Regions from separate parts of the Sulfitobacter sp. SK025 genome, predicted to be linked through region 2. Evidence: riboswitches for the same ligand, from Rfam matches in the RefSeq annotation. Region 2 holds a riboswitch; each other region holds the start of a gene.
The links. A riboswitch is a leader RNA that binds a small molecule or an ion and turns the genes downstream of it on or off. The one in region 2 is predicted to bind cobalamin.
Positions count from the first base shown of each region.

Region 1 (5,249 bases), 1.1 Mb from region 2:
CGCCGCGCCGCACATGAGCATAAAGGTCGATGTCCCAGCCTTGGGCGCGCAGGAAAGCCAGATCGCCGCGGGTGGATTTCGTGCCCGGCAGGATCACCAGATCGGCGTCGGCGGGCAGCGGCGTGCCGGGGGGGACCATGGTCAGCCGCACCGAAGCCTCCGCCGCCAGCGGGTCGAGGTCGTCGAAGTTCGAGATGCGCGAGAGCATGGGGCAGACGATGTGGAACCCCCCGTCGGAGGGCGCGCGCGACAGGTCCACCGCGTCTTCGGCGGGCAGCAGATGTGCGTTGGCAAACCAAGGCAATGTGCCGAACCCCGTCCAGCCGGTGCGGCGTTCAATCTCGCGGTAGCCGTCGTCAAAAAGGCTGACATCGCCGCGGAACTTGTTGACCAGAAAACCGGTGATCATCGCCGCGTCCTTTGGGTCCATCACCACTTGGGTGCCCACGATCTGGGCGATGACGCCGCCACGGTTGATGTCTCCGGCCAAGACAACGGGTACACCTGCGGCGCGGGCAAAGCCCATATTGGCAAGGTCGTTCTGGCGCAGGTTCACCTCTGCCGGGCTGCCGGCGCCTTCGACGATGATCAGATCGGCGCTTTGCCCGAGGATTCCGAAGCTTTGAAGCACGGGGGCCATCAGCCCTGCGCGGGCCTTGCTGAAGTCACGCGCTTGCAGGGTGCTATGGCGCTGCCCCTGCACGATCACCTGTGATCCGCTGTCGGTTTCGGGCTTCAGCAGGATGGGGTTCATATGCACCGACAGGGGCCGCCCGCAGGCGATCGCTTGCAGAGCTTGGGCGCGGCCGATCTCTCCGCCGTCCTCGGTGACGGCGGCGTTGTTCGACATGTTCTGCGGCTTGAACGGCGCGACGGAAAGCCCCCGACGCGTGGCCGCGCGGCACAGGCCCGCCACCAGCATCGATTTCCCCACATTCGATCCGGTGCCCTGGATCATGATGGCGCGGGTGGGCATGGCGGGACCTCGTGTTTTTTGTGCAGCCCTTGGTGTCAGCCTGCGGTGATCCCGTCAAGCATCCGCGGGCAGCCCTGCGCTTTGGCCGCCCGCGGGAAAATCCGCGCAAAGCGGATTTGGCCCCTGCGTTATGACAGGCGCAGCTTGACAGGGGCGGGCAAATGACCAATGCAGGGCGTATGTTGGTTCCTGTCCCAGACAGGCGAAGAGGGAACGCGATACGCATTGATCCAACCTTGGGTCAGCGCCAAGCGCAGCCGCCCCCGCGACCGTGACCGGAGAGAGCTTTCAACCACTGGCCCCTAGGCTGGGAAGGTGAAGGTTCGCAAGGCAAGCTGCCTTAGATCCGCAAGCCGGGAGACCTGCCAGCATAGTTTGTAACGGGCGAACGGGGTGTTTCGCGACTGGCCTAGAACGCTGTTCGCATGTCGTTCGCTGCTGGCGATCCCCCTTGGCCCATCGACGTATGAGGCAAGATATGACCACCACGGATCAACCGGTCACCGTCACCATCTGCACCACCTGTCGCGCAGGTCAGATCACCGCCGAGGACGCGCCGCGCCCCGGGCAACAGCTGTTTGACGCGCTGTCGGGGCATCTGCCCGACGGTGTGCAGCTGCGCGGAGCCGAATGTCTGTCGGCCTGTTCGCGGGGCTGTTCGATGGTCCTGTCGGGTGGGCCGTCGCGCTGGACTTATGTGTATGGCGATCTCGACACTGACGCGCATTTGTCCGATATCGTGAAGGGCGTCTCTGCCTATGCCCAGACCTCTGATGGCGTGGTGCCCTGGCGCGAACGCCCCGTGGTCTTCCGCAAACAATCCATCGCCCGCATTCCCCCACAGGAGCCTACCGAATGACCAACCTTACCAAAATCCCCGTTACCGTGATCACCGGCTTTCTGGGCGCTGGCAAAACCACCTTTATCCGTCACCTGATGGAGAACGCGGGCTCCAAGCGTCTGGCCGTGCTGGTCAATGAATTCGGCACCGCCGGTGTGGATGGCGACATCCTGAAATCCTGCGCGATTGACAATTGCCCCGCCGAGAACATCGTCGAGCTGGCGAACGGCTGTATCTGCTGCACCGTGGCCGATGACTTTATCCCCACCATCGAAGCGCTAATGGCCCTGCCTGAAACGCCTGATCACATCCTGATCGAGACGTCGGGGCTGGCGCTGCCGAAACCCTTGCTCAAGGCGTTTGACTGGCCAGCGATCCGGTCGCGCATCACCGTGGACGGCGTGATCACCCTGGCCGATGCCGAAGCCGTGGTCAGCGGGCAGTTCGCCCCCGATCTGGAGGCCGTGGCCGCGCAGCGCGATGCCGACGACAGTCTGGACCACGAAACGCCTTTGTCCGAGGTGTTTGAAGACCAAATCGCCTGCGCCGACATCGTGCTGCTGTCCAAGGCCGATCTGGCGGGCCCCGACGGCGTCGAGGCTGCGCGCAAGGTGATCGAGGCGCATGCGCCGCGCAAGCTGCCGATCATTCCGATGACCGAAGGCGTGATCGACCCCCGCGTTGTGCTGGGTCTGGAAGCCGCCGCCGAAGATGACATCGACGCGCGCCCCAGCCACCACGACGGGCATGACGATCACGAGCATGACGACTTTGAAAGCGTGGTGATCGACATGGGCGAGGTCGCCGATGTCGCCACGCTTGAGGCCGCCGTGTTGCGCTTGGCGCGCGAGCAGAAAATCCTGCGCGTCAAAGGCTATATCGCCGTTCAGGACAAACCGATGCGTCTGCTTGTGCAGGCCGTGGGCGAGCGCGTGCGCAGCCAGTTCGACCGCCCTTGGGGGGACATGCCGCGCCGCAGCCAGCTGGTTGTGATCGCGGAACATGATCACGTGAACGAAGCCGCGATCCGCGCGGTGCTGGAGGGCTAAGCCGCCATGCATGTCGTCTTTCGCGAAAGCCACGGACTGGACCAAAGCGATCTGCCCCAAGATCTGGGGCAGACGCCGGCGGATCTGGTGGTGCTGTCCTTTTCGGACAGTGATCTGGGGGCTTTCGCGGCGGGCTGGCATCGTGCGGAAGGGGGCTTGCCGTCGTTGCGGCTGGCCAATCTGGTCGCGCTGAAACATCCGTTGTCGGTCGATACCTATGCCGAACAGACCCTTACAGGGGCCAAGGCGGTATTGGTGCGGCTGATCGGGGGCGAAAGCTATTGGCCTTACGGGCTGGCGACCTTGCAGGATATGGCGCGCAAACAGCAGATCGCGCTGGCGGTACTGCCTGCGGACGGCCAACCGGACCCGCGGCTCGACGCGCTTTCGACGCTGCCGCATTCGACGTTAAGACGCTTGCAACATCTGTGCGATACGGGCGGCGCGGTGGCTGCGCAGGCGGCACTTGCGCAGCTGTCGCTGGCCGCAGGGCTTTACGCGGGGCCGGCCAAAGGGGCCAAGACCGTGCCCGAGGCGGGGTTCTACCGCCCCCACACTGGCGTGATCCCTGCGCCGGAACCCTCCGACAAGCCGCGCGCGATTGTGACCTTCTACCGGTCCTATCTGACGGCTGCCGATACCGATCCTGTGGATGCGCTGATCACCGCGCTTGAGGCCCGTGGCTTTGACGCCGTGGGGCTCTTCGCGCCCAGCCTCAAGGGGGACACCGCGCCGTGGATCGCGCAGCAGATCGCCCGGCTTGATCCGGCGGTGATCGTGAACGCCACCGCTTTCTCCGCCCAGCGCGGGCCGGATGAACCATTTGTTCTGGGCGCATCAGATTGCCCCGTGGTGCAGGTCGCCTTATCGACCGCGCGTCGGCGCGACTGGGCCGGGTCAGAGCGCGGGTTATCCCCCACCGATCTGGCGATGCATGTCGTGTTGCCTGAGGTGGATGGCCGTCTGTTCGGAGGAGTCGTAAGCTTCAAGCAGCCCGGCAAACGGGACGAGGCGCTGCAATACAGCCGTTTCGCCCATCGCGCCGATGCGAACCGCGTGGATTTCATCGCCGATCGGGTGCTGCGTTTGCACCAACTACGCGTGCAGGACAATGCGGCAAAATCTGTGGGTGTGGTGCTGTCCACCTACCCCGGCAAAGATTGGAACATGGCCCATGCGCTGGGGTTGGATGCGCTGGCTTCGTTGCGGGTGATGACAGCGCAACTGGCGGCACAGGGCTATGACGTGGATGCGGGGGACTTTAACGATACGCAAACGGTTGCCAGCCGTCTTGGCACCGAAACGCTCCGCTGGCCGCTGGCAGAGTATGAGGCCGCGCTTGCAAAGCTGCCACAGGCGTTGCGCGATGACCTGACCGAAAGCTGGGGCGCGCCGCAGGATGATCCGCTGTTTCACGACGGGGCGTTCTGTTTTCCGGCGCTGCGCAGTGGCAAGCTGCTGATCGCCTTGCAACCCGAACGCGGGGCGCTGGCCGAACGGGATGATGACTATCACGACCTGAGCCGCACGCCGCGCCCGGGCTATGTCGCCTTCTATCTGTGGCTGCAACAGCAGGCGGATGCGATGGTGCATATCGGGGCCCATGGCACGCTGGAATGGCTGCCGGGCAAATCCGTCGCCCTATCTGACGCCTGCTGGCCCGAGGCGCTGATCGGCCCGATGCCGGTGATCTATCCCTTTATCGTCAATGACCCCGGTGAGGCCGCGCAGGCCAAACGCCGTATCGGGGCCGTGACCGTGGGCCATATGCCGCCCCCTTTGGTAACATCGAAACTGCCCGATGCATTCGGACGGTTGGAACGGCTGCTGGATGAATACTCGACCGCGGACGGGCTGGACCCGGCGCGGCGCGACCGGCTGATCGCCGACATCCGGGCCGAGGCGCAGGGCCGCGGGGTTGAGCAGGACCTCGGCCTTGATGCCAGCGCCAGCGCGGCAGAGGCGCTGACCCGCATCGACCGCTTTGTTTGCGACATCAAGGAAACGCAATACGGTGACGGGCTGCATGTCTTTGGCGCGGGCGATCATGGGGCGGGCGAGATCGACGGGCTGATCGCGGCGCTGTCTGCGCGGTTTGTGCCCCCCGGCCCGTCGGGGTCCCCCTATCGCGGGCGCAGCGATGTGCGGCCCACGGGGCGCAACCTGTTTACCACCGATCCACGGGCTGTGCCCTCGCGCGCGGCCTATACCCAAGGGGTGAAGCTGGCCGAGGAACTGCTGCGCAAGCATTTGCAGGATCACGGCGACTGGCCCAAGGGGTTGGTCATGGACATGTGGGGCTCTGCCACCATCCGCACGGCGGGCGAGGAGTTTGCCATGGCGTTGCATCTGGCGGGTCTGTCCCCCCGCTGGGATGACGGCA
Region 1 covers NZ_CP025808.1:3,000,738-3,005,986, forward strand. The annotation lists gene C1J04_RS14740 (cobyric acid synthase) at 1-976, opposite strand, end outside; cobalamin riboswitch at 1,143-1,360, shown strand; gene C1J04_RS14745 (DUF1636 family protein) at 1,455-1,835, shown strand; gene cobW (cobalamin biosynthesis protein CobW) at 1,832-2,866, shown strand; gene cobN (cobaltochelatase subunit CobN) at 2,873-5,249, shown strand, end outside.
Region 1: it holds a riboswitch for cobalamin, as region 2 does, so the genes downstream of both, C1J04_RS14745 (DUF1636 family protein) here and bluB (5,6-dimethylbenzimidazole synthase) in region 2, are expected to answer to the same signal.

Region 2 (5,249 bases):
TTCCTTGGTTTGGCCGGTCGGCCCGTTATCTGTCTGCGCGTTATTATTTTGCGTGTCGTCGCTTTGGCTTTTGTCGCTGCGCGCACGCGCTTGCGCCTTGCGTCGGCCCATATTGGCTTTCAGCGCGGCTTTCAGCCTGTCTTCCCGCAATACATTGGGTTTTGGCGGCTTTTGTGGGGCGGTATCCTTTGACATGTCGATTGTCTAGCGCAGCGGACCGATATGGTCCAGATTACGCTTGCACCATATTGCGAATGGGTCTAATCACCCGCCCACAGTGCTGGAGTAGCTCAGTGGTAGAGCGCGTCATTGGTAATGACGAGGTCGGGAGTTCAATCCTCCCCTTCAGCACCAGATCCCCCCCTTGAAACATATCGCTTGGCCCTGGTGCCTTATTTAGCTGGCCTTATTTAGCTGACGTTGCGGTTTTGGCATGCGCCATGGATGCGCCTGAAGGCGTCGCAGCGCCCCCTGCCCCAAAACGTCCCGAATCACGATGGCATAAGAAAACCCCGACCGCTTGCGCCGCCGGGGTTTCGATTTTCACGTGAAGCAATTTAGCCGCGATATGTCAGACCGGCAAAAAGACGGCCCTGATCACGGTGGCGACCCCCGTGGACCGACCCTGCAACAGATGCCACACCGGCAATCAGCGACGCAGCGGCCAGCACAAAGGCGGTCAGGATACCGGCGTTACGCGCGGTTCGCGCAGCTTCGACCGCCGCGTCTTTCGCCTCTGCCGCGGCTTGTTCAGCCTCGGCCTTGGCAGCGGCTACAGCGTCTTCGACTTCCTGACGTGCTTCCTGCGCTTGGGTCACAATCTGGTCCACACGCTCTTTCGCCTGAGCCTGGGTCAGGTCGGTGCGTGCAGCAACAGCGCCGGCAAGATAGGTCCGGTCTTCCTCGCTCACCTCACCCGTGCGGTAGATATTCGCGACGATGCTGGCGGTCTGCTCTGCCAGTTGCTCGGGATCGGCCGTCAACGGGTCGACCTGATTGGGGCGCAAAAGCTGGTTCGACAGGTAATCTGTCGGATCATTCTTGGCCTCATCCGGGATTGCAGCACCCGCCGCATCGGCCAGCCCGGAGGCAGCACCTCCCACGGCAGAGCCCGCAGCTTCGACGACCGTACCAGCCGCTTTGCCTGCACCCGCAGCAACATTGCCCGCAGTATTGGCTGCAAAGCTCAGCGCGCTGGATAGCATCACGGCGGTGATCACAGACCCGAGGCCCCAAACAACCAGACCGTTGATCCCGTCACGTGCGGTCACTTCGTCATCCGTAGCGCTTTCGACGCGGCGGCGCATGCGGCCCGCGATATAACCACCGGCCAGATAGGAGGCGACCAGCGTGATCACCATCCATAGCGCGGTCAGCACCAGTTCAAGCGTCGATGAATTGTCGGTTCCGTCCAGCGTGATCGACGACAGGCCAAGTGCCGCGCCGAAGGTGGTCAGCAAAAGGCCGATCGCCACAGCGACAACGGTGCCCGCGAAAATTGCGGGCCAGTCGACATAGGATCCATCGGCAGTTTTTTCAGTGAGTGTCGTGTTCATGTAAATGCCTCCCCGGCGTTTGTTTACGCCAAGCCGACCAGCGACAGCACCGCCATAACCACGACCACAAGACCAACGAGATAAATGATACCGCCCATTTGGAAGAACTCCTCTATGCGTGCCGCACGCGGTATGCGTCGGCTTCACAAAGGCAACGTCAGGGAACCGGCATGGTTCCGCTGATGATACAAAATACCCGCACCGCGAGAGGTGACGTCGCGAACGACGAGGAACCGCCTAAGGATCGCCCTGCCACGTGCCGTCAAAGATCATCTCGTCCACGGGGAGCCGTTTGCTCCAGCCTTTCACCTCAAGTTCGGGCGTCTGGTAAAGCTCGTCCACGTGGCCCAGGCAGAGGTAGCCGACGATTTCTATCCGGTCGGGGATCTTAAGCAGATCACGCAGATCGGCATCGCGGAACACGCTGACCCAGCCCATCCCGATGCCCTCGGCGCGGGCGGCAAGCCAGAGGTTCTGGATCGCGCAGACGGTGCTATAAAGATCCATGCTTTGATTATGGGTGCGCCCCAGCACGACCTTACCGCCACGGCTGCGGTCACAGGTCACGCAGATATTGACCGGGGCTTTGCGGATGCCTTCGAGCTTCAGCGACCTGTAGGTTGTCTGGCGGTCGCCCTCGAACATCTGGGCGGCTTCTTCATTTGCGCGGTTGAAGGCTTGCCAGACCTGATCGCGTGCGGCCTGATCCCGGATGACGATGAAATTCCACGGCTGTGACAACCCGACGGACGGTGCGTGATGCGCGGCGGTCAGTATGCGGTGCAACACATCCTCGGCCACGGGATCGGGTAAAAACTGATCGCGTACATCGCGGCGGGTAAAGATCGCCTTGTACACGGCGTCGCGTTCAGCATCTGAAAAAGGCGCGGCGGGTGCCAGCGCAGAGGGTATCGGCATTGTTCAGTCCCCAACAATACGTTTATGCGCCAATCCCGCTGTCCATGCGGGGCAAGCTGTACTGTCTGGCCGGTCTTCTGACTTAGGGTCGTCTGGTCCGCGCGCCTTCCCGGAATATTCCAGTGGCCTATGCGCAAACCATCCCCATTACAGCGTTGGGCACGTGCCGGAGTTTCACCAGCTTCCCGATTCTTCCGCGAGGCGGACACCAGACCCGGCCATTGGGCCACGGCTGTCCGCCCGGAACAAGCCCTAACGCGGGGATCAGCCGCGTTTGGTTGCGAAAATCTTCTTCATTACGGCGTCGAACTCGTTCCACGAGATGACGGCCTTGTTGCCCGCATAGCCGTGATAGTAGGACTGCCCGTTAGAGGTCGGGAAACCGGCCCAGATACGTGCGAGGTTTTCCATAAAGCGGTGGCGGCTGATCTTGCCCTTCTTGAACGCGTTAAACCCCGCATCGACCAAAAGGATATCCGCCAGCCCGTCCTGCACCGCCGAGGTAAAGCGGTCATTCTTGCTCAGGCCCGCCTGTCGCACCAGACTGCGCAGCGTGGATGGAATGAATTGGTATCGACCGATGGCATGCGGTTGGCCCGGCGTGCGGTCGATCCAGCGGTAGATTTCGCCGATGGTCATTTGCGTCGGACGCTGTGGCGGCAGCCGTTTGGCCCCGTATTGCACGGCGTCATAGCCCTTTGGACCCGCCTCGGCCCAAGCGATGAGGCTTTTGAGGTCCGCGGCAGTGCTGACCCCGCTGAGCTCTTGGAAAGACCGGCTGCGGCTGCTCACGGTTTTGGACCGGACCTGCGCTTTGGGCTGGACCTTATGGCGCAGCTTGATCTGACCCTGCCCTGCGGATTGCATGACGTTGAACGAGATGTCGCTTTGCATGGCAGAGCGCGCACCGGACAGGCTGAACCCTTCGGCGCTGACAGTGGTAGCGGCCAGAAGTGCCGCGGTTGCGATAATTGGTAGTGTGCAAGTAACTTTCATATCATCCCCCATGATGAAAAAATTTGTCATGGGACCATGGTGACCGCAGACGACCGCGCTTTCATTTGCGCAAGCAGGTGGGTCGGGGCCATGGACGGATAGGGCGGCATATCTTTTGGGATAGGGCGCTATCCCGCGGTGCGGTTGCCCCCTCCGTTCAGACGGGCGTGGGCAGTGCGGCACGCGGAACCGCCTCGGTGTTTCACCCGAATCCAAAGAGGGGATTCGCGGTAAAGCACGGAAAAAACGCATAGCCCGCGACCCGCAAACGGGGCGTCAAGCCCGCATCCGGGGGCTAAGCCATGATATTCATTTACTTATTTCCCGCGCAGCGGTGGTCGTTTTGTCGGAGTTGCGCTATGATTAGTCGCAAATACATAAAATGGAGAGCATCTAATGACAGATGAAACGTCGCCGGGTATCCCGACACCCGACGGGGCCGCTGCCGTAATCGACACGGATTACGAGATCGGCCAAGACAACAAAGAAGGCAGCGTGGGGCCCTTCGGCTTCGACATTCACAACCCGGTCTTCGCGATCTCGGGTGTGTGTATTGTTGCCTTTGTATTCTATACACTCGCGCTGCCCGAACAGTCTGGCGCGCTGTTCACATGGCTGTTCTCGTCGGTGACAAAGGGCTTTGACTGGTTCTTTATCTCTGCCGGTAACATCTTTGTGCTGTTCTGCCTGTTCCTGATCGTCACGCCTTTGGGCCGTGTGCGTCTTGGCGGGGCCGAAGCAAGCCCCGACTATACCTACCTTGGATGGTTCTCGATGCTGTTCGCGGCGGGCATGGGCATCGGTCTGATGTTCTATGGCGTCTCTGAACCGCTATCGCATTTCTCGAGCTCCATGGGTGGCACTGCTGTTGGCGAAGACGGCCTGCGCACCGATTGGGCACCTTTGGGCGCGGCAGCGGGCGATCAGGCCGAAGCGGTGCGTCTGGGTATGGCGGCCACGATCTACCACTGGGGCCTGCACCCCTGGGCGATCTATGCCGTTGTTGGTCTGGCGCTGGCGCTGTTCAGCTATAACAAGGGTCTTCCCCTGACCATCCGCTCTGCCTTTTACCCGATCCTGGGGGAACGCGTCTGGGGCTGGCCCGGTCACGTGATCGATATTCTCGCCGTATTTGCAACGCTCTTTGGTCTGGCGACATCGCTTGGTCTGGGTGCCACGCAAGCCAACGCGGGCTTGAACGAGCTCTTTGGTGTGGCGGTTGGTCCAACAACACAGGTTCTGCTGATCACCGGCATCACCGCGATTGCGACCGTATCCGTGCTGCGCGGCCTTGATGGCGGGGTCAAAGTCCTGTCAGAGATCAACATGGGTCTGGCGTTTTTGCTGTTGGCCTTCGTGCTGCTGGTCGGACCAACGTTGGCGATCCTGTCGACTTTCGGGTCATCGCTGCTGGCCTATGCGGAATATCTGCCCGGTCTGTCCAATCCGATCGGCCGTGAAGACGTGAACTTTATGCAAGGCTGGACATCGTTCTACTGGGCATGGTGGATCAGCTGGTCGCCTTTCGTCGGCATGTTCATCGCCCGCGTCAGCCGTGGCCGTTCCGTACGTGAGTTCCTGACCTGCGTTCTGCTGATCCCGAGCCTCGTTTGCGTCCTGTGGATGAGCGTCTTTGGCGGCGTTGCGATCGATCAGGTGATCAGCGACGGCTACACCGCCGCGCAAGAAGCCGAGCTGCCACGCCAGTTGTTCGCCATGCTGGATGCGCTGCCACTTGCCGGGATCACATCGCTGATCGGGATCGTCTTGGTCATCGTG
Region 2 covers NZ_CP025808.1:1,018,971-1,024,219, reverse strand. The annotation lists gene C1J04_RS04920 (hypothetical protein) at 1-195, opposite strand, end outside; tRNA gene C1J04_RS04915 (tRNA-Thr) at 280-354, shown strand; gene C1J04_RS04910 (hypothetical protein) at 558-1,556, opposite strand; gene bluB (5,6-dimethylbenzimidazole synthase) at 1,794-2,474, opposite strand; cobalamin riboswitch at 2,525-2,702, opposite strand; gene C1J04_RS04900 (hypothetical protein) at 2,739-3,500, opposite strand; gene C1J04_RS04895 (BCCT family transporter) at 3,867-5,249, shown strand, end outside.

Region 3 (5,249 bases), 1.0 Mb from region 2:
CCGCCCTTGGGTTCAAGACGATGCGCCCGGATGTGCATGTCGCGGGTGTGGTGCTGAACAAGGTCGCCAGCCCCCGTCACGAGGCGCTGCTGCGTCTCGGGATGGAGCAGGTCGGCATCCCCGTTCTGGGCGCACTGCCCCGTCAAGGGTCAGTCACGCTGCCGGAACGCCACTTGGGTCTGGTGCAGGCCGAGGAACAGCCCGAGCTGATGAAGCTGCTGGATGCGGCAGGTGATTTCATCGCGCAGCATATCGACCTTGATCTGATCGTCTCTGCCGCCCAAGGGCGCAGTATCCCCGACGGGCCAGATGTCTTGCCTCCGCCCCCCGGTCAACGGATCGCTTTGGCCAAGGATGCCGCGTTTTCGTTCATCTATCCGCATTTGCTGGACCACTGGATCGCCGCGGGTGCGCAGGTGTTGCCCTTCTCGCCGCTGGCGGATGAGGCACCGGACGACAGCGCCGACATCTGCTGGCTGCCCGGTGGCTATCCCGAACTGCATGCCGGACGCCTTGCCGCTGCCGCGCAGTTCCGCGACAGCCTGCAACAATTCGCCACGACGCGCCCGGTGCATGGGGAATGCGGGGGCTATATGGCGATGGGGGCCGGATTGGTCGACAAGGAAGGCGTGCGGCATCAGATGGCGGGGCTGCTGGGGCTGGAAACCAGCTATGAGAAGCGCAAGATGCATCTGGGCTACCGGCTTGCCACGCTGAACGAACCCGGCCCCGGCTATGACGCGGGCGCGCGGTTGCGGGGACATGAATTCCACTATTCTACCATCCTGTCGCAACCAGACACGCCGCTGGCGCGGGTGGTCGATGCCAATGGGGCCGAAGTGCCCGAGACAGGCTCGCGCCGGGGCCATGCAACGGGCACGTTCTTTCACCTGATTGCGGGGGCGTCATGAGCGGTTTTGTCTCTTTCGTCTCCTCCGGACCGGGTGATCCCGAACTGCTGACCGTGAAAGCGGTAAAGCGGTTGCAAGAGGCCGAAGTCGTTCTGTTCGACGATCTGTCGGCGGGTCCGATCCTTGAGCATGTCTCGCCCGAGGCGGATCTGATCGGGGTGGGCAAACGCGCCGGACGGCTGTCTCCGAAGCAGGATCACGTGAGCCGTTTGCTGGTCGAACACGCATTGACCGGCGCGCGGGTGGTGCGGCTGAAAAGCGGGGACGCGGGCGTGTTTGGCCGGCTTGAAGAAGAGCTGACCGCGCTGAAAGCGGCAGGCGTCGCCTTCGAGATCATCCCCGGTGTGACGGCAGCGTCTTCGGCGGCGGCGGCAGCGATGATCCCACTGACCCGGCGGCTGACCGCGCGGCGGGTGCAATTCATCACCGGCCACGGCGAATCGGGTGCCTTGCCCGAAGATCTGAACATGGCGGCGCTGGCCGACCCTACGGCGACCACGGTCGTCTACATGGGCCGCCGCACCTTTGCGGGATTCGCCGCGCGGCTGATCGAGGCGGGCTTGCCCCCCTCGACCCCAGCCCTGCTGGCAGAGGCGGTATCGACCCCCGATCAAAAGCTGAGCCGCCACACCGTGGAAAGCCTTGCCCATCTGCCGCTGGATCCCGCAACGTCAGCGCCTGCGCTGATCCTTTACGGGCCGTTGACCGAATAGATGACTTGACAAAACCAGCCCGAAAATGACCACCTATTCCGGACGGTTCCCCGTGCGCCTTCGGGCAATCGGGGTGAAAAGGGAATACGGTGCGGTGCCAAAGCAAAGGTGCCAAATCCGGAACTGCCCCCGCACCTGTAAGTGAAGAGCAACCCGCATTGCCACTGGGCCACACCGCCTGGGAAGGCGCGGCACGCATGGACGCACAAAGTCAGGAGACCTGCCGTCATGGGGGTGATCCCCGATCCAACTGGCTGCCCCCCGGGGCGGCTTTCACATTATGCCGTCGGGGAAGACGGTAAGGAGACCTGAATATGCATATCGAACCCGAAGTCGTGACCGGCGCCAAGCTGGTCCTGTCCTATGGCACCGCCGCCGGTGCTGCGGCCTATACCGCGAAAACCGCAATGGACTCTGTCCGTGAAAAAGGCGTCGTGCCTTTTGCGGGCGGGGCCATGGTGGCCACCGCGCTGACCTTTGTCTTTTTTCAGGTCTTCCCGCATTTCCCCGTGGGCGTGAGCGAAGTGCACCTGATCCTCGGGTCGACCCTGTTCCTGCTGTTCGGCGTGGCCCCTGCGGCTGCCGGTCTGGCGCTTGGTCTGCTGGCGCAGGGCGTGTTCTTTGCCCCCATCGACCTGCCGCAATACACGATGAACGTCACCACGCTGCTGGTGCCCTTGTTCATGGTCTCGGCGCTGGCCAAACGCATCATCGCGCCCAACACCGCCTATGTTGATCTGACCTATGTTCAAGCGCTCAAGCTGTCGACCGCGTTTCAGGCGGGCGTTGTAGGCTGGGTGGCGTTCTGGGCCATCTACGGTCAGGGCTTTGCCGCCAGCAACATCGCCGCTGTGGCGAGCTTTGGCGGGGCCTATATGATGGTCATCCTGATCGAGCCGCTGGTGGATCTGGCCGTGCTCGCCGCCGCGAAAACCCTGCGCGATTTCGCGGGCAGCGCGCTGTTCACCAAGCGTCTGACACAGACTGCCGCTGAATAATCCAAGACCCGACGCGGCCCCTACTCTGCGGGCCGCGTCACCCCCTGCCGGAGCCTCAAGATGTTTACGCTTTCACTGATCGGCATCGGGTCCGGCAATCCCAAACACCTGACATTACAAGCCATCGACGCGCTGAATGCCTGCGATGTGATCCTGATCCCGTCCAAGGGCGCGGGCAAGGATGATCTGGCTGGCCTGCGGCACGAGATCTGCGCCCAGGTGCTGCGGTCGGACGGGCCTGATATTCACGAATTCACCCTGCCCAAACGCGACGCCGCCAACCCTGATTATCACGCGGGCGTCCACGATTGGCACGACGCCATTGCACAGGTCTGGCTGGCCGAGATGCAGCGCACCCTGCCCCAAGGCGGCCGTGTCGGTTTCCTCGTCTGGGGGGATCCGTCGCTGTATGACAGCACCCTGCGCATTGCGGAGCGGTTGCAAAAGGCCGTCACACTCACCGTCGATGTCGTGCCGGGGATCACCTCTCTTCAGGTACTGACGGCGGGCCATGCGATCCCGCTGAACACCATCGGCAATCCCGTCACGATCACCACCGGTCGGCAGCTGCGCGATCATGGCTGGCCACAGGGAGTGGATACGATTGCCGTCATGCTGGACGGCACCTGCGCCTTCGAGGTGTTGCGGCAGCACAGTGACGTACACATCTGGTGGACCGCCTATGCCGGCATGCCGAACGAGCGTCGCATCGCAGGCCCGCTGGATCAGGTCTGCGACCGCATCATCGCAACACGGGCAGAGGCACGCGCCGCCCATGGCTGGATCATGGATATCTACCTGCTGCGCCGGTAGACACGCGCGCTACAGCTTTTCGAGCCGTTGCAAGATCGGGCAATCGGGGCGGTCATCGCCAGCGCATTCATGCACCAGATGGGTCAAGGTCTGACGAATATCTTGCAAGTCCGCGATCTTGCTTTCGATCTGCGCCAAATGTTGCTGGGCGATGGCACGGACATCGGCGCTGGCGCGATCCTGATTATCCCAAAGCGCTAACAGGTCGCGGCAATTCTCGATCGTGAAGCCCAAGGCCCGCGCACGGCCCAGAAACGTCAGCTTGTGCACGTCGCTGTCGCAAAAGCTGCGATACCCGTTGGTGTCACGCGCGGGCGTGATCAGACCGATGTCTTCGTAGTAGCGGATGGTCTTGGCAGGCAGACCTGCGCTTTTCGACACGTCACCGATGTTCATGGACGTCTCCTTTCGTTGAATTAGGCGGTTGCTGCGGCGGCGATCCACCGCAGGCGCAGGGCGTTGAACAGGACAAAGACGCTCGACAAAGCCATGGCGGCGGCGGCAAGAACGGGCGACAGCAGCACGCCGAACAGCGGATAGAGCACACCGGCTGCAACGGGGATCAGCAGCGCGTTATAGCCAAAGGCCCAGAAGAGGTTCTGCCGGATATTGCGCATGGTTTGCTGGCTGATGTGCAGGGCGTTCACCACCCCTTGCAGATCGCCCGACATCAGCACCACGTCAGCCGCTTCGATGGCGACATCCGTTCCGGTACCGATGGCGATACCCACGTCGACCCCCGCCAGCGCGGGCGCATCATTGATCCCGTCCCCGACAAAGGCGACCTTGTGGCCCGCTTGTTGCAGGTCCTCCAGCGCGGCGACCTTGCCATCGGGCAGCACTTCGGCGACCACGGTATCGATCCCCAAACGGTCGGCAATCGCCTGTGCCGTCGCCTTGTTGTCACCGGTGATCATGGCGATTTTCAGCCCCGCTTCGTGCAGCGCCTCCAGCGCTTGGGGCGTCGTTTCCTTGATCGGGTCGGCGACGCCGATCATCGCGACAAGCTCCCCATCCACGGCGGCGAAAAGCGGTGTCTTGCCCTCAGCCCCCCATGCTGCCGACCGCCCCTCTGCCGCGGCGAGAGAGACCCCTTCGGCGTCCATGAAACGGTCCGCCCCGACAAGCACGCGACGCCCCTCGACCTCGGCGTGTACACCGTGGCCGGTTTGCGAGGCAAAAGAGGTCACCGCTGCCAGCGACAGCCCCTGTGTTTCGGCATGGCGCAGGATGGCGCTGGCAATCGGGTGCTCTGACTGCGCCTCGACCGACGCGACGAGCCGCAACGCATCGGCCTGCGACCAGCCGTTGAAGACATCCAGATCCGTCACCTCGGGCCGACCGGCGGTCAGCGTGCCGGTTTTATCAAGCGCGATGGTATCGACCTCGGCCAAGACCTGCAGCGCGTCCCCCTTGCGGAACAGCACGCCCATCTCGGCCCCTCGCCCTGTGCCCACCATGATAGAGGTCGGCGTGGCCAGCCCCATCGCACAGGGGCAGGCGATGATCAGCACCGCGACGCTTGCCACCAGAGCGTGCCCCAAGGACGGCTGCGGCCCGAACGCCAGCCAGACAAGGAAGGTGGCCGCGGCAATCGCCATGACGACGGGCACGAACCACATGGTGATGCGGTTGACCATATCCTGCACCGGCAGCTTTGCGCCTTGGGCGTCCTCGACCATGCGCACGATCTGCGACAGGGTCGTGTCCGCGCCCACATGGGTCGCGCGGTAGACCAGCGCGCCGGTGCCATTCACCGTCCCCCCGACCACACGCGTGTCGGGCAGTTTTTCGACGGGCACGGGTTCGCCGGT
Region 3 covers NZ_CP025808.1:3,013,625-3,018,873, forward strand. The annotation lists gene C1J04_RS14800 (cobyrinate a,c-diamide synthase) at 1-911, shown strand, start outside; gene cobA (uroporphyrinogen-III C-methyltransferase) at 908-1,624, shown strand; cobalamin riboswitch at 1,653-1,866, shown strand; gene C1J04_RS14810 (energy-coupling factor ABC transporter permease) at 1,939-2,622, shown strand; gene cobF (precorrin-6A synthase (deacetylating)) at 2,683-3,435, shown strand; gene cueR (Cu(I)-responsive transcriptional regulator) at 3,445-3,831, opposite strand; gene C1J04_RS14825 (heavy metal translocating P-type ATPase) at 3,852-5,249, opposite strand, start outside.
Region 3: it holds a riboswitch for cobalamin, as region 2 does, so the genes downstream of both, C1J04_RS14810 (energy-coupling factor ABC transporter permease) here and bluB (5,6-dimethylbenzimidazole synthase) in region 2, are expected to answer to the same signal.